One region of the Bacillus altitudinis genome, then DNA from elsewhere that is predicted to be linked to it. Evidence: riboswitches for the same ligand, from Rfam matches in the RefSeq annotation. Region 1 holds a riboswitch; the other holds the start of a gene.
The links. Region 1 has a riboswitch for glycine ahead of ID12_RS04375 (amino acid permease). Riboswitches for the same ligand answer to the same signal wherever they lie in the genome.
Positions count from the first base shown of each region.

Region 2: another riboswitch for glycine. It lies ahead of gcvT (glycine cleavage system aminomethyltransferase GcvT); the one in region 1 lies ahead of ID12_RS04375 (amino acid permease).

Region 1 is NZ_CP009108.1:870,285-874,721, reverse strand. It holds gene ID12_RS04385 (MFS transporter) at 1-8, opposite strand, end outside; gene ID12_RS04380 (LacI family DNA-binding transcriptional regulator) at 657-1,673, opposite strand; glycine riboswitch at 1,950-2,029, shown strand; gene ID12_RS04375 (amino acid permease) at 2,192-3,538, shown strand; gene ID12_RS04370 (DUF3169 family protein) at 3,586-4,266, opposite strand; gene ID12_RS04365 (helix-turn-helix transcriptional regulator) at 4,263-4,437, opposite strand, start outside.
Region 2 is NZ_CP009108.1:3,152,973-3,157,409, forward strand. It holds gene gcvPA (aminomethyl-transferring glycine dehydrogenase subunit GcvPA) at 1-1,251, opposite strand, end outside; gene gcvT (glycine cleavage system aminomethyltransferase GcvT) at 1,268-2,365, opposite strand; glycine riboswitch at 2,470-2,565, opposite strand; glycine riboswitch at 2,569-2,676, opposite strand; gene ID12_RS15880 (DEAD/DEAH box helicase) at 2,927-4,437, shown strand, end outside.

The sequences.
Region 1 (4,437 bases):
TTTTTCATGTTCCCACTCCTATATTTGAAACCCTGTTCGGGCCAAATTCTTGTTACCCTTTGTTATTTCCTTAAACGTAAATAATATTAAGTCCATCACAACACCCCTTGTGTGATTGATGAAAAAATAATGAATATTCATCTGTTCTTCAAATAAGTACATCGTTCTACTAAATAATTAAAAATAAAAACAGTTATCATAAGTTGATGGACTTCCTCGATTTGATCAGAATCAAAAGATCCATCTTTAACTGTAGTTGATATCATAAATAACGATATGTTCACAAAAGGTATAACGATATACTAAAAGAAGCAACGAGATAAATATACTCCTGTGTATAAAATGTGTCAAGTTTATGACTTTGTGATTTAAAAAAAGAAAAATGTAATAAAGAAATAGTTGACTTGCTCAATAAAAAAAGGAGAATCGCTTTGCAATTCTCCTTTCAGCGTGTAGACAAACCCTCGCATTCTTTGTCAGTCCTGCGCTCCGGTGCTCACGAATGTCAAATTCGCTCTGCTCCGGTGCTCGTCCTTCCTAGACTGCAAAGGTTTTCTATCACGCTGAAAAGAAGACAAAGGGCTAAAATAAAGTTCATTTTAGCCCTTTGTCAACAATCTGAAAGGAGAATCGCTTTGCAATTCTCCTTTTCATGATCATGTCGAGGTTTCTCGAATATGAAGTTGAGGCTTTAATATCAATCGCTGCAGTTCTTCATCCTGCTCGTTCATTTTATGATACAAAAGGTTGGCTGCTTTGACTCCAATGGATCGTGGAAATGATGAGACTGTGGTGAGCGGCGGGTGATACATCTCCGCTTCAGGGATGTTATCGAACCCAACTACATCAATGTCTTCACCAGGCTTGATGTCACGCGCTGCCAATTCTTGAATCACCCCAAACGCCACTAAATCACTGAAGCAAAAAATAGCAGTAGGTGGTTCGGGAAGGTCAATCACTTGGGCAAGGGCTTCTTTCCCGCCTTCACGGGTAGGCACCATATCGATAATAAGAGATTCATCCATCGTCAGGTCCTCATCATCATGGGCTCTTTTGAACCCTTTCATCCGTTCAATCCAAGTCGAGGAGGATTTGATTCCACCTAAGAAAGCGATGCGGCGATGCCCTTTTTGAAGAAGATGACGGACCGCCATCCAAGTGCCTTGTTCATAATCAACACCGACATAATCACAATGGACATCTGCTAATTCACGATTTGCCAATACTTTTGGCGTGCGAATGTTGTTTAATTGTTTGACCGTTCGTGTCGAACTTTTCGATGCTGGATTTAAGATGATTCCACCCACTCGGTGCTCTACCATTGTGGAGATGAGCCGCTCCTGCTTATCCACACTATCAAAGGTTGTCCCAAGTAAAACGGTATAGCCAAGTGACTCAAGGGTGGTTTGCACACCGATTAAAAATTCAGAAATAAAGGTGTTTGAAATATCCGTGACGATCACACCCACAATATTTGAACTTTTCGACCGCATATTGGCAGCGACGCGATCGTACACGTATCCCAAATCCTCCATGGATTGCAGCACTTTTTTCCGGGTGGCTTCAGAGATCCTAGGGTTGTTGCGAACAACGAGTGAGGCCGTTGAAGTCGATACACCGGCATGCCGAGCGACTTCTTGTAATGTCACACGCTGTTTGTTCATTTTTTTCATTTGTCTTCACCAACTTCATTGGATTGCCTAACTATGGTTCATCATCAAGATGGATGTCTCCACCAAACGAGCCGAACATTCTTTGTTTCATTATACCTTAATCAAGGGGTGTTGATGAAGTGATGTCATATCAGCTTCAGATAAGGAGGAAACAACATCTTAAAAGATTACCATTGACAGCTTTCTTTTAGAGGCGTAAAATATAAAATTATTCAGAAATAGCAACATTTAAAGTAAATATCGAAGGCTATGATTGCTGTGGGTCACACTATGGCAGGAGCAGCTTCTGGAGAGACCGCATGTATGTGCGGCGCCGAAGGGTTCACAATCTCAGGCAAAAGGACAGAAGAGTACGAAATATTGTATTTGTGATGCATGGATCATACTGTGTATTGCTTTTCTCTATTTTGCTATTCTTTTATGACCGTGAGATTGGAGCGCATCCAATCTCTTTTTTTATGGACTTTTTGTGAGTTTATTATTTCAGTATAGGATCGTGTCGTAGGAGGGTGTTGAAATTGGCACAACAAGAGTTAAAGCGAGATTTATCAAACCGTCATGTTCAATTAATTGCCATTGGCGGAACGATTGGAACGGGGCTGTTTTTAGGGTCTGGAAAGGCTATTCAATTGGCAGGACCATCGATCATTTTTGCGTACTTAATTGTCGGAATGGCCATCTTTTTTGTCATGAGGGCACTTGGAGAATTGCTCTTATCTAAGGCGGGCTATCAATCTTTAACGGATATAGCAGAGGATTATCTTGGACCATGGGCTTCCTTTGTGACAGGATGGACGTATTGGTTTTGCTGGATTATGACAGCGATGGCAGATGTTATTGCGGTCGGGGTGTATGTGCAGTATTGGTTTGATATTCCGCAGTGGATTCCTGCTATTATTTGTTTATTGATTTTGCTAGGATTTAATTTATTAACGGTGAAGCTTTTTGGAGAAATGGAATTTTGGTTTGCACTTATTAAAGTGATTACGATATTACTGTTGATTGGCGTTGGAATTGTCCTGTTAATCATTGGTTTTCAAACAGATGCAGGGCCCGTGACGGTAACGAATCTGTGGTCACACGGAGGATTCTTTCCAAATGGTGTGACAGGCTTCTTATTGTCATTCCAGATGGTGATTTTTGCGTATGTGGGCGTGGAACTTGTCGGTGTGTCAGCAGCAGAAACAGCGAATCCGCAAAAAAATATCCCGTCTGCGATTAATAAAATTCCATTAAGAATTCTCTTTTTCTATGTAGGTGCGATTTTTGTATTACTATGCATCAACCCATGGACAGAACTCAGTGCATCAGAAAGTCCTTTTGTGAAAACCTTTGGACTCATTGGGATACCAGTAGCGGCGGGACTCATCAACTTTGTCGTCCTGACATCTGCGGCGTCTGCTTGTAATAGCGGTATGTTCTCAACGAGCCGAATTTTGTATAATCTCAGTCATCAAAAACAAGGACCGGCATCTTTTGGCCGTCTAAATAAGCATGCTGTTCCAAGTAATGCCCTGTTTGTGTCGACGATTGTGGTGTCAGTAGGGGCTCTTTTAAGCAAGCTGATTCCTGAACAAGCCTTTGGTATTGTGACAACGATCAGTGCCATTTGTTTCATTTGGGTATGGAGTATTATTTTAATATGCCATCTGAAATATAAGAAAACACGTCCTGAACTGCATAAGGCGTCTACCTTTAAAACACCATTTACACCTTTTGTGAATATAGCGGTTCTTGTGCTCTTTGCTGCCATTCTTGTCATCATGCTTTTCGCTGATGCAACACGTCCAGCCCTGTTATTGACACCCGTATGGTTTGGGTTTCTATTTTTGATTTATGCACGAAAGAAACGCCGTTCAGCATAATGAACGAAAAAAGCACAGCCTTTTTAAATGGCTGTGCTTTTGCTTATTTAACGATTTCGAATCTTCAACATATAGTATGCATTAAGAATGATTAGAACAAGTCCAACGACGATGATAGAGAAGAGCTGAGAGTGATTGGCGCCAAGAGAATAGACAATCAAAATAAACATGGCACCAGTCAATAAAATATTCATCATTTGAAAAGTGTGAAAAAGCCCATCGAGCATCACATGCTTTTCGCCTTCATCAGAAATGGCGAGCAGTTTTTTGCCATAATCTTTATCAGTTGGACTAGGTAGGTGACGATTAGGATAGACGAGCTTTAGGACAGAGATCGATACATAAGAAAGAATGACGGTGATCAAAAATAAGGCAGCATTTGCGAGAATCAGCCAGAGTGGCTGCTCGGTTACGATGGAAATTCCAATTGCAATAATCGATAAAATGGTACTCACCGTATTAGCTAACGTTACATCAGTAAAGGTTCGGTACTGTTTTACCTCTAGTTCATCTTCCTCATCACCAGATACTGAAAGAGAGACTCTTTTCTTCATGCGTGAAATGCCTGAAAAACAATAAATGATGAATAGAACTGTCAAGCCAGTGATGACAAGAGTCGCTTCAAATGCAGCTTGCAGAAGTGTCAGCTCAAATTCGGCAGCCAGCAAACAGTAAGCACCGAGAAAACCAAGGAGAGCACCTAAGAGCATTTTGTATACAGTTTTCATGTGAGTTCATCCTCCTCGAATAGAAAAATTTGTTCAATGGGTTCTTGAAAAATACGTGAAAGCCTCATAGCAAGTAAGAGAGACGGCATTAATTCATCTCGTTCCATTAAGCTGATCGTCTGGCGGGAAACCTTTGCCCGTTTCGCAAGCTCCGTTTGGTTTAAACCATCA
Region 2 (4,437 bases), 1.4 Mb from region 1:
TGGATAATCCCGTCCCAAGTCATATCCACCGATGATTCCTTTTTCAAGCAATCGCTCATTCGCTTCTTTCACAGGTTCATTCAGTTTCAACACAAATTCATTAAAATGAGCGCCCTCTATTTCAGCCTGTAACCCATGTTTTTCTGCCTGCGTCTTGGCATAATGGGCCTTTTGTACGTTTTGATAGGCAATGTCTTTGATACCTGTTTTCCCAAGCGCCGTCATCGCAACAGAAGCGGCTAACGCATTTAATGCTTGGTTTGAACAAATATTTGAAGTCGCTTTGTCTCTTCGGATATGCTGCTCGCGCGCTTGAAGGGTCAGCACAAATCCTCGCACACCGTTCTCGTCTTCTGTTTGCCCGACTAAACGCCCCGGCACTTTCCGCATTAATTTTTTCGTCACAGCGAAATATCCACAATGAGGTCCGCCAAATGCAGCTGGAATGCCAAACGGCTGCGCATCACCAACGACAATATCTGCCCCAAGCTTTCCTGGTGGTGTCAGTAAACCAAGTGCAAGTGGGTTACTTGAGACGATGAACAGACTTTTCCCTTTATGTGCAATCGGTTCAATGTCTTTTAACGGTTCGACAACACCGAAGAAGTTTGGGTATTGTACAAGGACCGCTGCTGTTTCGTCGCAGACGGCTTCTTCTAATGCAGCTAGATCGGTCTGACCTTTTCGCGCAGGTACCTCGACGACTTCAATATGCTGTCCTTTCGCATATGTTTTCAGCACCGCTCTTGATTCAGGATGAACCGTCTCAGATACCACAATCTTTTTCTTTTTTGTATGTCCTGCAGCCAGCATCGCCGCTTCAGCTAATGCCGTTCCGCCATCATACATCGAGGAGTTGGCAAGATCCATACCGGTCAGCTCAGCAATCATTGTTTGAAATTCAAAGATTGCTTGCAATTCACCTTGAGAAATTTCAGGCTGATAAGGTGTGTACGCTGTATAAAATTCAGAACGTGAAATCACATGATCGACAATCACAGGCTGGTAATGATCATACACACCAGCACCTAAAAACGAGGCATAAGCCACTGTATCTTTATTTTTTGCAGCAAGACGAGACAATTCCCGCACTAGCTCTGTTTCTGATGCGGCTTCTTTAATGTTGTACGCACCTTTGAATCTGACTTTCTCTGGGATATCTGAGAAAAGCTCATCAATTGACTGAACACCGATGACATCCAGCATTTCTTTTTGATCTTGCTCTGTTTGCGGCAAATACCTGTGCTTCATCCTCTATTCCTCCTCGTTATTTGGCTCTTTTATAAAATGGTGTGGCGACGATTTTGGCTTTTAGACGTTTTTTACGAACTTGCACTTCCACTTCTGTCCCAAGCTGCGCCTCTGATGTTTCAATCAAGGCAAGCCCAATATTTTTCTTTAATGTTGGAGATTGTGTACCGGTTGTGACTACACCAATCTGCTTATCTCCTGAGAAGACTGGATAGTCTGTCCGCGGAATCCCCTTATCTATCATTTCAATCCCGACAAGCTTTCGCTTCGGTCCTTCTTCTTTTTGTTTTTTAAGTGCATCTTTTCCGATAAAATCTGCTTCTTTATCCGTTTTAACAGCAAAACCAATGCCGCCTTCTAAAGGAGAAATATCCTTCGTGAGCTCTTGGCCATAAAGCGGAAGTCTTGCTTCAAATCTTAAGGTGTCACGTGCACCGAGTCCACATGGAATCAGTCCTTTCGGCTGTCCGGCTTCTAATAAAGCGGTCCAAAGGTGAACAGCATCTTCTGACTGGCAGTAGATTTCAAAGCCATCTTCTCCTGTGTAGCCGGTTCTTGATACAAGCACCTCTTTTTGCGCAATGATTGCTTTTGATAAAAACGTAAATGGCTTCAATGACGTTACCTCTTCATCCGCAACATCTTTGATGATGTCAGCAGCAAGAGGTCCTTGAAGGGCTAACAAGGCGGTTTGATCAGAGACATTTTTAATCGAAACGTCTTCCTCACCTTGATGTTTCAGCAGCCAATCCACATCTTTTTCAATATTTGAAGCATTGATCACAAGCAAATAGTTGTTCTTTTCTTTTTGGTAGACGAGCAGATCATCCACCGTTCCGCCATCTTCATAACACATGGCTGTATATAGTGCCTTACCGTCTGTCAGCTTTGACAGATCATTGGTTAATAACCTTTGTAAAAAAGGAAGAGCTCCCTGACCTGTGACTTCCACCTCACCCATGTGAGACACGTCAAACAGCCCTGCTTTTGTTCGAACAGCTTCATGTTCTTCTTTAATGGAAGAAAATTGGACAGGTAATTCCCAGCCCCCGAAGTCAATGGTTTTTGCGCCAAACGTTTCATACGCATGAAAAAGCGGTGTTCGTTTCAACATCAATCGTTTCCCCCTTTTTTCTTACAGTGCACATTACAAGCTGAATTTTCAGAAAAAAATCACAGCAAAAAAGGACAGAGCGCTCCCTTTTATCAAAAAGAAGTCTCTGTCCTTGCACCTGAAAGTTTACAGCACAACATCATTGTGCGTTTTCCCCTTTGGTGGTTTGCTAAAAATCGCTGCGCAAACACTCTCCAGAGTTGCGTCCGGTAAGAGTACTTTTGCCTGAGAGATTCACTGAACCAATTCAGCTTGCTCCTTCGGCGCCTGTCAGTGCAAAATAACCGCTAGGTCTCTCCCCATACCATCATCCGCTCATATTCTTCACCTTTATTGGACATACTATCAAAATGGGTGACTTATTCTCTAGATCACTTACCAACATCCTACCATTAGAAATGGATGAAGAGCAACAGAAAAATCATTAACATTTTCAAAATAATCATTCATTATCGTTCGCTTTTATTGATATATAACATCTTTTAAATCGCTATCAAAAAATGAAGCGTTTAAAAACAGAACGATTTTATCATCACTCTACCAGAAAGGCAGGCGGTCACATTGAATATTCAAACGATCTTTGATCAAAAATGGGCAAGTGAATTTCAAAAGCGGCTTACAGCAGACGGTCCCTGGGCGAATTGGGATATGTACCGTTTAGCAGCACAGGTACAAAAAGTGACAGCCATTGATTCATTTGAAGGACTGCAAGCACCTGCGCACCTGCCTGCATTTACTCCTTTAAAACACCAGCTCGAAGTCGCTAGAAGAGTCGTAGAAGAGATGAATGGGAAAGCCATTTTAGCAGATGAAGTGGGTCTTGGAAAAACCGTTGAAGCAGGACTGATTATCAAAGAATACATGATTCGCGGACTTGCCAAAAAGATTCTCATTCTCGTACCCGCCTCCCTTGTGTCTCAATGGGTACAAGAACTGCGGACGAAATTTTACATAGATGCTGTCGAGCAAAAGAAGAGCTATGTGTGGGAGCAGTGCGATGTTGTGGTTTCCTCAATTGATACAGCCAAAAGACAGCCGCATCGAGACACGATCTTATCCATCTCCTACGATATGGTCATTATTGATGAAGCACACAAACTGAAAAACAATAAAACGAAAAACTATGAGTTTGTGAGAAATTTGAATAAAAAGTTCTGCCTACTGCTCACAGCCACACCTATCCAAAATCGGATAGGAGAAATTTTTAATCTCGTCTCTCTGTTGAAGCCAGGCCATTTAGGTAATGAAACACAATTTAAAGACCTCTTTGCCAAAAAAGACCTTCAACTTGAAGACCATGACCGGCTAAAACAGTTAGTCAATAAAGTCATGATTCGGAACCGGAGACAAGACACTGGCATCGAGTGGTCAAAGCGTCATGTGAAGACAATTTCTATTGATTTCTCCCCAACAGAACAAGCACTATATGATGAAATTTGCAAGTTAAAAGAAAACCCTTCCTATACGAAGCACATGTTTTCAATTATGACCTTAGAACGAGAATGCTGTTCGAGCCGTGAGGCCGTCTATATGACCATTAAAAAAATGCAAGAAGAGGAAAAACACATTCTAGGCGCTTCTGCGATGATGCACATCATGGAGAAAATCAACCAGGTAGAACAAAATTCTAAAGCACTTGAAGTCGTTAAACTCATTCAGCAATTAAATGAAAAAGTCATTATCTTCACTGAATACCGTGCGACACAAATTTATTTACAATGGTTTCTCCAGCAAAACGGCATCAGTTCGGTTCCTTTTCGAGGCGGGTTTAAACGGAGTAAAAAAGACTGGATGAAAGATTTATTTAGAGAGCGGGCGAAAGTGCTCATCGCGACAGAAGCAGGCGGCGAGGGGATCAACCTTCAGTTTTGCAACCAAATCATCAACTACGACCTTCCGTGGAACCCAATGCGCTTGGAACAAAGAATTGGACGTATTCACCGGCTCGGTCAAGAGCGGGATGTCCACATTTACAATATGGCAACTAGCGGGACAGTCGAAGAACATATTTTAAAACTTTTATATGAAAAAATTCAGCTGTTTGAAAACGTCATTGGCGATCTAGATGATAT